One region of the Pseudoduganella sp. jia 9 genome, then DNA from elsewhere that is predicted to be linked to it. Evidence: predicted binding sites of a transcription regulator. Region 1 holds the regulator's gene; the other holds the start of a gene.

Region 1 (7,557 bases):
TACCTCGCCGTTGGCCTGGTAGTGGGACCGTTCGGCCTCGGCATCTTCTCCTTCGATCCGTTCGCGGAGGCGCCGCTGCTCGAGGTACTGACCGAGGTGGCGGTGCTGATCTCGCTGTTCTCGGCGGGCATCAAGATGCCCGTTCCGGTAACGATCCCGCGCTGGCTGCCACCCATCCGCCTTGCATGGCTGGCGATGGCGATATCGGTGCTGTTGATGACGCTGTTCTCGTATTACGTGCTGGATTTGCCGCTCGGTGCCGGCGTGCTGCTTGGCGCGATCCTGGCGCCGACCGATCCGGTGCTGGCGAGCGACGTACAGCTGCGCCATGCCGGCGACAAGGACCCGTTGCGCTTTACGCTGAGCTCCGAGGCCGGCATGAACGATGGCAGCGCCTTCCCGTTCGTGATGCTGGGCCTGGGCCTGCTCGGCCTGCACGACCTGGGCCCGCATGGCCTGCACTGGCTCGGCAAGGAGCTGCTGTGGGGCACTATCGGCGGCATCGCGATCGGCAGTGCCTGCGGGGCTGGCCTGGCACGGATAAGCCACGCCTTGCGCCGCTGCCGGCCGCAGCACGAAGTACTGGACGACTTGATGGGCCTGGGCCTCATCGCGGTCTCGTACGGGCTGACCGTGTCGGTGGAGGCGTGGGGATTCCTCGCCGTATTCGCCGCCGGCGTCGCCCTGCGCCAGACCGAACTGACTCTGGCGGCGCGCTCCGGCAAGGCGATCCTGACCGAGAAAGGCGTCGAGCCGGTGCAGGAGACCATTTCCGCCAACTCGCTGCTGTTCAAGGAGCACCTGGAACGGCTGTCGGAACTGACGCTGGTACTGCTGCTGGGCGGCGCCGCGGTGTACTGGATCGACGACTGGCGCGGCTGGGCCACGGCGCTGTTCCTGTTCGTGGTGGCGCGTCCCGTCAGCGTGTTCATCGCGCTCGGTGGCGGCACCATGCGCTCGCGCGGCATCATCGCGTGGTTCGGCGTGCGCGGCATCGGGTCGCTGTATTACCTGGCGTATGCGATCAACCATGGATTGCCGGAGCCGCTGGCCCGCAGCATGATCGGCATGACGGTCGCCGTGATCATGCTGTCGATCGTCACGCATGGCACCAGTGTCACACCGCTGCTCGACCGTTTCTGGCGGCGCTGAGCGCGATCTTTTCCTGCCGTTTTAAGGTATCATCCCGCGCATGCGCATCGTCCTCATTACCGGTATTTCCGGCTCGGGCAAATCGGTGGCCCTGAACGTTCTCGAAGACACCGGCTATTACTGTGTAGATAACTTGCCGCCAGCCTTGCTGGCCAATCTTGTTGCCACCCTGGCCGAGGAGGGCACCCCGGCGCTGGCCGTGGCGGTCGACGCCCGCAGCGCGGCTTCGCTGGCCAGCCTGCCGGGCGACGTCCGCAAGCTGCGCGAACTGGGGCATGACGTGAAGATCATGTTCCTGACCGCGAATACACATTCCCTGGTCGCGCGCTTCTCGGAAACACGCCGCAGCCATCCGCTGTCGCACGAGCTGCATCCCGGCAAGAACCCGTCGGCGCGCCGCACGCTGATCGAATGCATCGGCGAGGAGCGCGAGCGCCTGTCCGCGATCGAGCAGCTGGGCCACGTGATCGACACGTCGGAAATTTCCGCCAACAAGCTGCGTGCCTGGATCAAGGAACTGGTTGAAAGCGAGAACGCGCCGCTGACGCTGTTCTTCGAGTCGTTCGCGTTCAAGGTAGGCGTGCCGCAGGATGCGGACTTCGTGTTCGACGTGCGCGCGATCCCGAATCCGTATTACGACCTGGCGCTGCGCCCGTTGAACGGCCGCGATGCGCCCGTGATCGCATTTCTCGATGCGCAGCCCAGTGCCGAAGAAATGTTCGGCGATATCCGTGGCTTCATCGAAAAATGGCTGCCAGCGTTCAAGACCGATAACCGCAGCTATTTGACGGTCGCCATCGGCTGCACCGGCGGCCAGCACCGCTCCGTGTACATGGCCGAGCGGCTCGCGCGGCATTTCAATGCGGCGGAACGCGTGGTGCTGCGCCATCGCGAGCAAAACTAAGTCAGCCGATGTAAGGAGTGTGCGCTTGCAGGCGCACATCGCTGCGCTTACCTCCAGTACGGCGCGACATTCCCGGCAATCCGCTTGAACTCCGCCTCGGTCAGGGGCAGTTGCCGGAACGCGGCCCAGCTCTCGCGCGGCCGCAGGTTCTTGCCCGCCGCGGCATCCGAGCCGAACAGGATGCGTTCGGCACCGATCTGGCGGATGCGCTGTGCCAGCTTTTCCCGCTGTTGCGGCGTGATGTCCGGATTGGCCATCGTGGCGGCGTCGAACCAGAGCCGTTTCGTGCGCGGATCGCGGGCGGCCATGGCGTCGGCCAGCACACCCAGCGCTTCGTCCGACGGTGCATCTCCATAGCCGGGGCCGGTGCCTGCCAGGTGTGCGACCTGCACTGTCACGTCCGGCGCGGCGGGCAACAGCTGTTCGAGGAGGATGCGGGCCTGGGCGGCGCCATACGGCCGGTGCTTCGATACGGATGCCCGCATGTGCACCGCGATCGCCATCTTCTTCGCATTGGCCGCGGCGAATACCTGCCGTAGCCGCGCGGCGTGTTCGGGCAACTCCAGCTGCACGTCCGAATTCCCGAAATGCAGTTTCAGGCCATGCTTCAGGCCGGGCAGCGCGGCGCAGCGTTCCAGTTCTTCGAGCGCATATTCCTTCAGCGGATTGACGCTGCAGAAGGCCAGCAGCCGGTCAGGGTATAGCGCGGCCTGCGCGCCGTTGAAGTCGTTCTCGGCGCGCACTTTCATATACTCGTCCTCGATCTTGCGCGCCGGACTGCCCCACACGTAGGCGACGGACAGCAGCACGGCACGGCGGATGCCGGCGGCGTCGAGCAGCGCGATCATGTCCTTCGCCGTAATCACGGAGGGCCCGCCGGCCCCGGTGTCGAGCAGCCGCGCCATCGCCGGACTGAACAGGTGCTGGTGGTGGTCCACCAGGGGTGCGTCGGCCGGCGGCACCGCCGCCTGCATGGTGTTGGCCGGCGCATCGTGGGCCCAGGCGGGAAGTGCCAGCGAAGCGGCGGCGAATGTCAGGAAATCACGGCGGTTCATCAAATATTGCTCCGGGAGACACCGTCCTCCAGGACGGTGAGAATTGACGGCAGGCTCACAGGTGGCGCAGCGGATGGGCCCAGGCAGGCCATGCCGGTTCGAAGAAGCGGTCCACCATCGCGTCGCTCACTTCGTCCAGCGACGGCGGATTCCAGCGCGGCGTATTGTCCTTGTCGATTGCCAGCGCACGCACGCCCTCGATCACCTCGCCGTGCTCGAACGTGCGGCGTACCAGGTTGCGCTCCATCCGCAGGCAGTCGGCGATGCCCATTGTTGCGCCGCGCCGTATCATCTCGGCTGTCACGCGCATCATCAGCGGCGAACGCCGCGCCATCGCGGCCAGCGCGTTCTGCGCGAACGGGTGATCGTCGCGGCGCAGCGAGGCGACGATGTCGGTCACCGAACGGTGCGCGAAATGGTCGTCGATCAGTGCACGGTGCGCCTGCAGTTCCGATGCGCCCGCCTCCCCGCGGAGCGGCCGGGCGAACATGGCGACCGCTTCGCGCAGTCCGGCACCGGCGGTGGACCCCACCAGGTCGGCCAGCAGCGGCAGCTCGGGGGCGGGAACGTAATGATCGGCCAGGCCGCAGTACAGCGCATCGGCAGGACCGATCATCAGCGCCGTGAGCGCCAGGTAAACGCCCAGCTTGCCGGGCGCACGCGCCAGGAAATAGCTGCCACCCACGTCGGGAAACAGCCCGATGTTCACCTCGGGCATCGCCAGCCGGGTGCGGTCGGTTGCCACGCGCACGCCGCATTGCGGTCCGCCCTGCGCGATGCCCATGCCGCCGCCCATCACCACGCCGTCCATCACGGCCACGTAGGGTTTCGGAAAGCAATGCACGAGGTAATTCAGCGCATATTCCTCGGTAAAGAAATCTTCGATCAGGGCACTGCCGCGCTGCGGCGTGGCGCTGCCGGCGGCATGGAAGAAGCGGACGTCGCCGCCCGCGCACAGCGCCCTGTCGGAGCTGCTGCGGATGACAACGGCGGCAACGTCCTCGTCGTCGCGCCAGGCCAGCAACGCGCCCGTGATCGCCCGGATCATCTCGAGCGACAGCGCGTTCAACGCCTTCGGCCGGTCGAGTGTGATGAAGCCGGTGCCGTTACGCACCTTGATATGGACGTGGTCGGTCATGGTGTCTCGCATCGTTGTCGTTATTGGCCTCATTCTAGCCATGGATGCGAACCATGTGGGATAAACGTGGGATGTACGCAAGACCTGTGTGCAGGGCGCGCATGCAGGCGCCACATATAACAAAGGGCGCATCGTGCGCCCTTGTGTTGCAGCAGTCGAGGGACTGCGACCTGCGACCGTCGTTATGCGGTCGACGCGGGATTTTCGGTCTCGCTCAGGTACTTGATGGTTTCATGATTGTGGTTCTGCACTTTATCCTTGTGCTTCATGACCTGGCGGTCCAGCTTGTCGATCAGCGTGTCGATGGCCGCATAAAGATCCTGCGCGACGCTTTCGACGAACACGGTCTTGCCCGACATCCGCAGGTTGATCTCCGCTTTCTGTCTTTTCTCTTTCTCGGTGAGATTATCTACACTCAGGATCACACTGACATCGATCAACTGATCGAAATGGCGTCTGACGCGTTCCAGCTTGTTCTGCACATATTCGCGAATGGCAGGGGTAACGTCGATATGGTGTCCACTGATGGTCAGATTCATACACACACTCCTAAAGAAGATATTACAGGTTCGTGCGTTCTCCACCAAGCAAGTAAGGCGGCGCAGAGGAACCCAAGCACTACCAGGATTTGCTGCCAGGGTTTTGCTTACAGGGATTTGCGGAGGCTGACCGGGGGAATTTTCAATGCTTCGCGATATTTGGCAACAGTGCGTCGCGCAATCACCATGCCTTGTTCACCCAGCATGTCCGCAATCTTACTGTCGGATAAAGGGTTCTTAGGGTCTTCGGCTCCTGTGAATTGCACGATCAGCGCCCGGATCGCAGTCGAGGATGCTTCCCCGCCAGCTTCGGTTGCCACGTGGCTGCCAAAAAAATACTTCAACTCAAACATGCCATGCGGAGTCAGCATATATTTTTGAGTTGTTACCCGAGAGATAGTGCTCTCGTGTAGGCCCAGTGTATCAGCTATTTCACGCAACACAAGGGGTCTCATTGCCACCGCGCCATGCGAGAAAAAGTTCTTCTGGCGCTCGACGATGGCCTGGGCCACGCGCAGGATCGTGTCGAAGCGCTGGCGCATATTCTTGATCAGCCACTTGGCTTCCTGCAGCTGGGCATTCATCTGGGTTTCACCCTTGCCCTGCTTGAGCAGGCTGGCGTACAGCGCGTTGACGCGCAGGCGGGGCATCACATCGTTGTTCAATGTGACGATCCAGCCATTGCGCCCCCGCTTCACCACCACATCCGGTACCACGTAGTCTGACACGTCGGCCGCGAACGCGGCGCCCGGATGCGGGTTGCACTGGCGGATCACCGCCTGCGCCTCGCGCAAGTCTTCGTCGTCGCAATCGAGTGCCTTCTTCAGCTTGTTGAAGTCGCGCTGGGCGAACCATTGCAGGTGGTTTTCAACGATGCACAGGGCCATGCGCCGCGTCACCAGCGGCACATTCGGCATGCGCCGGATCTGCAGGGCCAGGCATTCGGATGCACTGCGCGCGCCGATGCCCGCCGGGTCGAAGCTCTGCAACATCTTCAGCGCGGTACGCAATTCGTCGGTCTCGATTTCCAGTTCTTCCGGCAGCCGCGCGTGGATCTCCTCCAGGCTCTCCTCGAGGTAGCCGTTGTCGTCGAGCGCATCGATGATCAGCTCCACCAGTGCCCGGTCGCGCGATTCGAGCACGGTCACGCGCATCTGCTCCATCAGGTGCTCGCGCAGGCTGCGGTGGCTCGCTTCGAGCTGGGGGCGGGCATCGTCGTCGTCCGGGCCCTTGCCGCTGCCCGCACTGCTCCAGTCGGTATCGCCGGTGCCGGCATCGAGCCCCTCGCCACCGCCATCGAACGGCTCGGGTTCGGGCGTCGCCGGCGCATCCTGCGGTGGCCCGCCTTCCGGTGGCGCTTCGCCGGGGGCCTGCGCGGTGTTGATGGCACCGTCACCCAGCAGGCGCACCGAGCGGTCGAGCGGGTCGTCGAGCCGCTCGAGCAGCGGATTATCGGTCAGCAGCTGTTCCAGTTCCTGGTGCAGCTCCAACGTGGACAATTGCAGCAGCCGGATCGACTGCTGCAATTGCGGCGTCAGCGCGAGGTGCTGGGAAGTGCGCAGTTGCAAAGACTGTTTCATAGCTGATTAATGCCCGGTCACATGCGGAAATGTTCACCCAGATATACCCGGCGTACGGACTCGTCGGCAATGATATCGTCGGGTCGGCCGGAGGCCAGTACGCTGCCCTGATTGATGATATACGCCCGGTCGCAGATGCCCAGCGTTTCGCGCACGTTATGATCCGTGATCAACACGCCGATGCTGCGCTCCTTCAGGAAGCGCACGATGCGCTGGATCTCGATCACGGCGATCGGGTCGACACCGGCAAACGGTTCGTCCAGCAGCACGAAGCGGGGGTTGGTCGCCAGCGCACGGGCGATCTCCACGCGGCGCCGTTCGCCGCCGGACAGCGACAGCGCCGTGTTCTCGCGCAGCTTCTCGATCTGCAGGTCGGCCAGCAGCGCGTTCAGGCGTTCGTCGATCGCCGCCTTGCCCAGCGGCTTGCCGTCGACCTTCTGGATCTCCAGCACGGCGCGGATGTTCTCTTCCACGGTCAGCTTGCGGAACACCGACGCTTCCTGCGGCAGGTACGACAGGCCGAGGGTGGCGCGCTTGTGGATCGGCAGGCTGGAGATGTCGGTGCCGTCGAGGTCGATGGTGCCGGCGTCCGACGCGACCAGGCCCACGATCATGTAGAACGACGTGGTCTTGCCGGCACCGTTCGGCCCCAGCAGGCCGACCACTTCGCCGCACGCCACCTGCAACGACACGTCATGCACCACCTGGCGCTTGCCGTAGCTCTTTTGCAGGCCGCGCACGATCAGCGTGCTGCTGCAGTTTTCCTGCACTTGCGCCATTTAATTCCCCGCTGCCGGCGCGGCCGGCGGTTGCGTTGCGGACGGCGCCGCCGGTGCGGTGCGCTTCGGCTGGATCACCATGGTGCCGCGCCCGGCGCCCGGCTTGTCGGCGCCGCTGCTGGTATTGCGCACGCTGAAGAACTCGCGGCGGCTGTCGTACGAGATGAATTCGCCCTCGACCTCATCGCTCGGCTTGCTGCCTTCCAGGCGGCGGATCTTCGCCTTCGAGTACATCTTCACCAGCTCGGCCTTCTCGTCGTACTCGATGCGGTCGGCTTCGCCTTCCATCCACTGGTCGCCTTCGCCGTCGCGCTTCTGGCGGAACGTGACCTTCTTGCCGCCGCCGGTCAGCGTGGCCAGCTGGTAACCGTCCGGCGTGTAGGTAACCACCGCCTTGTCGGCCTTCATCC
Region 2 (7,557 bases), on a different contig from region 1:
TACCATCATGGCGCGCGCCCGCGCCCAGCATGGCGACCGGGTGCTGTGCCTGGCCACGATCCGCGCGCACCGGCAGTACAACACCACGGTTTACCGCGATCCGAAAGGGGAGGTTGACCGCTACCGCGGCGTGCACGGCACGCGTCACCTGCTGTTCGTGGGCCGCGGCACGCTGGCCAGGTTGGGCTTCGCCGACGGCGACGTGGTGCGCGTGCGCGCCGCGTCGCCGGACGGCATCGAGCGGCACGTGGACGGCATCCGGCTGGTGGCGACCGCGCAGGGAAGCGACGACGTGTTCGGCTATTTCCCCGAACTGACGCCGCTGCTGTCGCCGGCGCTGGTGGCGCGCGGCTCGAACACGCCGGCGTTCAAGCAGATTCCCGTCGTGCTGGAACGCGCCGGCGCGGCTGCCTGAGCTGATCCGGGCCGAACGATCCGGGGCGGCGGTTCAGGGCAGGCGGGGCGCCGCGGACATCATGGCATGCGGCGCAGTCGCCGTGCCTCGAAGGCCTTCTCGAAGAAGGTGGCCAGCATCTGTTCCAGCCGCTCGGCCGTCAGCTGGCCGCAGGGAATCGTGCCGCCTTCCTTGCCCGTACCGTCGCGGGCGTGGCGGTCGTACGCGCTTTCCCATTCCAGCAGGCAGCTGTTTTCCAGCGCGGTGAAGGTCAGCGTGCAGGCATCGCGGCCGGCGTGCGCGGCCAGCCGGTTCTTGTCGGGCACGAAGGTGAGGCGCACGAAGTCGTTCCAGCCATCGTTGCCTTCCTCGATCTTGCCATCGTAGTCGTGCTCGTACATCTGCTTGCGCATCGCGGCCAGTTGCGGCCGGATCACGTTTTCCAGCGTGGTGCGGTACTGCTCGCGAAAGTCGAGCCGGGCCTGGCGCGCGGCCTGTTCCTGGACGGCCTGCTGGGCGGCGGCCACGTCCGCCTCGTGCTTGATCGCGGCCTTGGAGAAGATGGACATCGGTAATATGGTCTAAAAAACACCAGTGTACACAAGCTGCCCGTCAAGCGATGCACGGCGTGCCAGTCGTGGCGTCCTTTCGTGGCGTGCCTGTCCCGGGCAAAAAAATATCCAGTTGCACAGAGTCTCAGGCCGGTTCGATGGAGGCGATCGCCCACATCGACAGCACCACGCAGCAGAATGCGGCGCTCGTCGAGCAGGCGGCCGCCGCGGCCGAGCCGCTGCGCGAACAGGCCCGCCAGCTCGACGCCTCGGTGGCCGTGTTCAAGCTGCGCGGGGTGTGACGGGCCGTGCCAGGCTGCCTGCGGGCTGGCGGCCCCTCGCCGCCGTTGCTTTCATTATTCCGATTGGCTAAAGTATCGTTATTAACCCATCGATAATAAACGAATGCCAGCCAGCGTCACCGCGGCGGCATCTGCGCCACGGCGCACGAGAAAGCACACATGAACGTAACGCGACAAGTCGCCGTGGTGACCGGCGCCGCCAGCGGCTTTGGGCGCTCCCCGGGCAAGGTGGTGCGCTGATGCCGGCGCTGGCGACGATCGCGGCTGCCGCGGCCGGCCTGGCCGTGCCCGCCGTCGCGGGCGGGCTCGCGCTGTTTACGCGGCACGTGGAGCGCAAGGTCGAGGCGGCGCTGCCGCCGCAGGGCATCTTCATCAATGTCGGCGGCGCCCGCCTGCACGTGCGCGAGCAGGGCCAGGGGCCGGCGCTGCTGATGATTCATGGGCTGGGCGGCCACATGGCGCACTTCACCTACGAGGTGGCGCGGCAACTGGCGCATCACCATCGCGTGGTGACGGTGGACCGGCCCGGCTCAGGCTACTCGACGCGGCGGCCCGGCACCCGGGCCGGCCTGCGCGAACAGGCGGCCGCGCTGGCCGAGCTGATCGACCGGCTGGAGCTGGAATGCCCGCTCGTCGTCGGACACTCGTTCGGCGGCGCCGTGGCGCTGGCGCTGGCGCTGGATTTCCCGGAGCGCGTGGCCGGCCTGTCGCTGCTCGCGCCGCTGACGCACCTGCCCGATGAAACGCCGCCGGCATTTCGCGGTCTGGCCACGCGTTCGCCGCTGCTGCGCCGGCTGATGGCATGGACCGTGGCGACGCCCGGGGCGATCGCATGCGGCGGCGCCGTCCTGGAAGAGGTATTCGGGCCCGATCCGGTGCCGCATGACTTCTCGACCCGGGGCGGCGGCCTGCTCGGCCTGCGGCCCAGCCAGTTCCTGGCCGCGGCGGAAGACATGGGAGCGCTACCCGAGCAATTGCCCGCCTACAGCAGCCGATATGGCGAACTGCGCATGCCGGTAGCCGTGTTGTTCGGGCGGAACGACCGCATCCTGCCGTGGCGCGAACATGGCGAGTCACTGGTCTGCAAGGTGCCGCACGCGGTGCTGGAAGTGGTGGAGGGCGGGCACATGCTGCCCATTGCCCAGCCGGACTTGACAGTGCAGTTCATCCGGGCCGCGGCTGCACGATAGGCAGGCGGGACGCGAGGCGCGTCGCAGCCATGAAAAAGGCGCTGTTCGCGTCAAGTCGGTTTTTCCCAGCGGTACGGAACTTTCCATGCTTGTCGCTGTCGCCTGTCGTCGGGCGGCGCTAGCGATTGGCGGCCACGGCAGACTGGAGCCAATGCGCGGGAGCCGTCAACCGGGCGGCGTCGAGCACGCGCTGCCAGCCCGTGTAGTTCGCCAGGTAGCGGCTGGCCACGCCGTTGAACCGCCGCAGCCAGGTCTTGAAACGGCCATGCCATCCATTGACTTCCTGGATGTGGATGGCGCCGCGCACCCGGATGCCGGCCCGGACGTTGACCGCCTCGTGCGTGATGCCGGCCTGCCGCGCAAACGCTTTATAGGCATTGGCCGCGTCGCTCACGAGCAGGACGTCCGCTGCCAGCACCGGCAGCAAGTGTCTGGCCAACTGCTCGGCGGTTACCGGGCCGCGGCCGGTGACGAAGTCGCAGGTTTGCCGGTTGCGGTCGCGGGCGACGAGGATGCAGTCCAGCTCCGCGCTGATGCCGCGCCGGCGCGCCTTGCCGCCGCGCTTGCGGGGCGGGCGATCCAGGTTGCGCGAGCCCTTTTGCGATTCGAGGTGGTAAGTTTCGTCGGCTTCGACGATGCCGGACAATTGCGGAGGCGGCTCCTGCCGCACGGCGGCAATGAAGCGGTGGCGCCAGCGGAAACTTGTCGACTTTGCCACCGCGACGCGCGTAGCTGCCTTGCGAACCGTGACTGAATCGATCAGGCATTGCAGATACGGCAGCCACTTGTCGCGCAACCGCAGGCGGGCGAGGGGCGTCCCGGTCAGGGCGTTGAAACTGCGCCGGCAGGCGACGCAGCGATAGCGCTGCAAGCCGTTGGCCTGGCCGCAGCGGTGGCACCGATTGCCGCCGCAGGCGGGGCACGATCGGCTGCCCGCGGCCTCCTCGATCAGGCGCAGGCAGTGGCCGGGTAATACAAGATTGGCGAGAACGCCCTGCAGAAGAGCGATTTCCGCATCGGAAAGCTGGACTTGCTCCAGCACCTTCAACACCACGCTGACATCGGCTGCGCCCATTGTGCCTCCTGATATGCATGAAGTATCTCAACAGGAGATCAGACAATGGTTCTGGTCGAACGTTCACCGACTTAAAGCGAACAGCGCCATAAAAAAAGCCGGGCAAGTTGCCCGGCTGAGGTGTAAAAAATTTCGACAGTGCGGTAGCGAACAGCCGCCGGCATGCCGGCGGCTGATTGATTAACGCTGCTTGCGGCGACGCAGCGCGGCCAGCGTCAGCATGCCGGCGCCCAGCATCAGGTACGTGGACGGTTCCGGAACAGCCGAGGTCATGCCGTAGAAGTTGCCGGTGCCGACCACATGGTTCGGCTGGCCTGGATACGGCTGCGTGAAGCTGGTCGAGAACGACAGGTCGGCGCCGTCGACTTGCGCATTGGTGTCGAAATATTGAGCGGCAACGCCACCGACGACATCCAGCTGACCCAGGCCGCTCAGGTTCGGCGGCATCATCGAATTGACCGTACCGCGCAGCGTGGCGCCTTCGTACTCGTGGCCAGACAGGCTCAGCCAAAGAGTGCCCAGGCCGACGTTACCGTCGTTCATCGACAGAGGGTCATACGGGTTGATCGTCGATGGGCCGTCATTCACATAGATGTTGACGAAGCCGCCGGTGTACAGCGTCGTATTGCCGGTGACGCTGGAAGGATTGTAGCCGCCGTACACGATCGTCAGTTCGCAGCCGGGGCAGAACTGGTCTTGCCCGGTACCGTTCATCGTCGAGATGATACCGTAGCCGCGTGCCGAACCATCGTCCTCGAAGATCTGGTGCATCTGCACCGACGACGACGAGAAGTCCAGGCCGTATTCAGGATCCCAGGTAACGCCACCCACGGTTTGCGGTGCGGCGGATGCGGCACCAATCGAAGAAATCGCTACTGCCAGGCCCAGGAGGGCGCTTTTCATTTTGCTCACGTATGGCTCCAAGTTGTAAAAGGTTAAGAAATCAAACATTATTTTTTTTGCATTAGCATATGCATAAAACATGCCTGATCTCAGCCACGATGAGCTAAAGCGTTGATTTTGTTAAAAACGTCAATCTTATAAATTCATTAAGGAAATACGCCAAACAGCTGACTGTAAAATTTCTCGACAGCCGATGGGTTCGGTACCTGGCGCGCTGATCCGCTGCGCCGGCCAGCGTCACCTGTCGCGGCTCACGCCGCGATCATGCCGGACGCCTGCGCATCGTCTCCGGCATCGTCCCGGGCTTCGCCGGCGGCCTCGTCCGCCACCGCGCCTGGCGATACGCCTGCCGCGGCGCGGGCGGACCGCGCGCCCCGGCAGGCGGCCAGCATGCCGTTGGCCGTCCAGCGCGCCGTTATGCCGGTGCGGAACAGGCGTCCGCCCGGCAGCAGCGGATGCGCGACGAAGCGGGCTGCCGTGAGCCCCGGCCGATGCAGGTAGCCGCGCGCCAGTCCGGCGCCGCCCACGTGCAGTTCGCCCGGCACGCCGAGCGGCGCCGGCCGGCCGTCGGCATCGAGCACGAAGGCCGCCATGTCCGGCAGTGGATGGCCGATCGTGCCGGGTGTCCGGTCCGCCTCGTCCGTGCCGGTGCCGCCTGCCGGGCGGCAGGCGGCGTGCACGCCGGTTTCGGCGCTGCCGTGCATCGCCAGAAGGCGGGGGCCGGCCGGGCTGGCGGCATGCCGGTGCCCGTCCGGCCCGGTGGCGGGCAGTTCGCCCCGCACCACCACGTGGCGCAGGAACGGCGGCAGCCGGGCCAGCGCGATGCCCGCGAACGCCTGCGCCTCCTGCGTCAGTATCGTGACCCTTTCGTCGTGCAGCAGGCGGTCCAGCGCGGCCGTCGTGCGTTTCCCTTCAGGCACGAGTACGGCACGGGCGCCCGCCAGCAGCGCGCCCCACAGTTCCCACAGGAACAAGTCGGTGGCCGGGGACGCGCAAACGGCCCAGGTGTCGGCCGGGCCGGCATCGATCCAGCGGCCGGCGGCATCGAACAGCCGCGTGATGTTGCGGTGTTCCAGCGCCACGCCGCGGTCGCCGTCCTCGTAGACGATCCAGGCCAGGTGCGACGACGCGACCGCCGATGCCGGATTGGCGCGCGGCATCGCCCGCCACGCGCCGGCACCGTCCAGCCGCAGCACGGTGGCGTTGCCGGCCGGCACTTGCGCGGCCTGTACCGTCAGCAGGATCGATGCCCCGGCATCGGCAAGCACGGCGCCGATCCGGCCGGCGCCGGCCGCGGCGTCGACCGGCACGCAGGCGCCGCCGGCCTTCAGCACGCCCAGCGCGGCCACGACCAGGAGCGTGCCGGCGGGCATGCACAGCGCCACCGGCACGTCCGGTGCCACGCCGAGCGATTGCAGGTAGTGGGCCAGGCGGTTGGCTGTATCGTTCAGCGCCCCGTAGCTGACGGCGGCGCCGTCGTCCGTCAGCGCCACCGCGTCCGGTGAACGGGCGGCCACCGCTTCCACCAGGCGATGCAGGCAGCCCCGGTCCGGAAAGTCCGTCGTGCCGGACCAGCGCAGCAGTTGCGCGCGCTCGGCCGGCGGCAGGACGTCGAGGGCGGCGACCGGCGTGCCGGGTGCCTGCTCCAGGGCGTCGGCCAGCGCCGCCAGGGCGCACAGCATGAAGTCGCAGATGCGTGCGGGGCCGGCCGTGGCGGCACATTGCGCGGTGAGGCGGAAACCGTCGCCCAGGTCGTCCACCGTCAGCGCCAGCGGGCTGCCGGGCCGCGCCGGCGTGTCGGCGCCGGCATGGCGGTAATGCAGCAGCGCGGCCGGGGCGCAGCCCGCGTGCGGCACATGCCGGTGATCGACCAGCGTGGCGATTGCCCGGTGCATGGCGTGCAGGGCGTCCGCGGTGCCGGTGTCGTCCAGCGTGATGCGCAGGGGCAGCACGGCCCCGGCGGCCCCGCCGGCGCCGGGGCTTTCCGGCAGCATGGTGGCGAACACCACATCGCGGCGGCCGGTGCCGCGCGCCAGCACGCATGCCCATGCAAGGTGGAACAGGCTGGCCGGCATCAGGCCGCGCTGCCGGGCCGCGGCGCGCAGGCGCAGCGCCAGTGCCGGATCGACGTGGCGACGCGCCAGTTCCGGCGTGCCGACGCCGTCCAGGCCGAACGGCGCCGCCGGCGTGCCTGCGCCGGCCAGCATCGTGCGGAAGAATGCCCGCCCGGTGTCGATGCGGGGCGGTGACGGGAAGACCGGCAGCACGGCCAGCGCGGCGACCGTGGGCCGCTGGCAGAAGGTGCGCATGTCGACGCCGTGGCCGCGCTCGCGCAGCAGTTCGACCAGCCCGAGCGCGGCCGGCGCATCGCCGCCCAGCGCAAAGAAATCGTCGTGCCGGCTCACGTGGGCCAGCTTCAGCTGCGCGCACCACAGCGCTGCCAGTTCCCTTTCGGCCTCGCCCTGCGGCGCATCGAAGTCGCGGGCCGGGAAGGCCGCGGCATTTGGCGCGGGCAGGGCGTTGCGATCGAGCTTGCCGTTCGCCGTCAGCGGCAGCGTGTCGAGGCGCACGTAGGCGGCCGGCACCATGTAGGGCGGCAGCGCCGCGCGCGCCAGCGCCCGCAGTTCGGCAGGGTCCGGAGCGGTTGCGCCATCGGCCGGCGTCACGTAGGCCAGCAGCTGTCCGCGCGCCTCGTCGGCCACCACCAGCGCGGTCGCCACGCCGGCATGGCGCACCAGGCAGGCTTCCACGTCGCCCGGCTCGACGCGCTGGCCATGCACCTTCAGCTGGCCGTCGATGCGGCCGAGGAAATCGAGGCTGCCGTCCGGCAGTTGCGCGCCCAGGTCGCCGGTGCGGTACAGGCGTTCGCCGTCGACGTGCACGAAGCGTTCCTCGGTCAGGTCGGGCCGGTTCAGGTAGCCGCGCGCCAGGCGCGCGCCGCCGATGTACAGTTCGCCCGGCTCGCCCGGCGCCACCGGCCGGCCGGCGGCATCGAGCACGCGCACGGTGGTGCCGGCCAGCGGCCGGCCGATCGGCACGCGCGCCGCACCGGCAGGCAGCATCGGCAACTGTGCGGCGGTGGCGGTGACCGTCGCTTCGGTCGGGCCGTAGGCGTTGGCGATGGCGACCCGCGTGCCGAAGC

The links. The regulator sigma-54, encoded in region 1, starts transcription at its own class of promoters, with help from an activator protein. The targets are predictions, from matches to a motif close to TGGCANGNAANCTGCTTT.
Region 2: a site for sigma-54 is predicted at 4,483-4,500, ahead of ACY34H_RS04685 (PEP-CTERM sorting domain-containing protein). Genes of this name have one in related genera too.

What each region holds. Positions count from the first base shown of each region.
Region 1 covers NZ_JBUPWE010000004.1:285,822-293,378, forward strand. The annotation lists gene ACY34H_RS06180 (cation:proton antiporter) at 1-1,152, shown strand, start outside; gene rapZ (RNase adapter RapZ) at 1,193-2,056, shown strand; gene ACY34H_RS06190 (amidohydrolase family protein) at 2,104-3,111, opposite strand; gene ACY34H_RS06195 (enoyl-CoA hydratase/isomerase family protein) at 3,167-4,249, opposite strand; gene hpf (ribosome hibernation-promoting factor, HPF/YfiA family) at 4,432-4,788, opposite strand; gene ACY34H_RS06205 (RNA polymerase factor sigma-54) at 4,896-6,368, opposite strand; gene lptB (LPS export ABC transporter ATP-binding protein) at 6,386-7,147, opposite strand; gene lptA (lipopolysaccharide transport periplasmic protein LptA) at 7,148-7,557, opposite strand, start outside.
Region 2 covers NZ_JBUPWE010000003.1:305,896-313,452, reverse strand. The annotation lists gene ACY34H_RS04710 (FdhF/YdeP family oxidoreductase) at 1-415, shown strand, start outside; gene ACY34H_RS04705 (hypothetical protein) at 475-963, opposite strand; gene ACY34H_RS04700 (hypothetical protein) at 1,104-1,247, shown strand; gene ACY34H_RS04695 (alpha/beta fold hydrolase) at 1,487-2,437, shown strand; gene ACY34H_RS04690 (IS1595 family transposase) at 2,556-3,485, opposite strand; gene ACY34H_RS04685 (PEP-CTERM sorting domain-containing protein) at 3,693-4,415, opposite strand; gene ACY34H_RS04680 (amino acid adenylation domain-containing protein) at 4,667-7,557, opposite strand, start outside.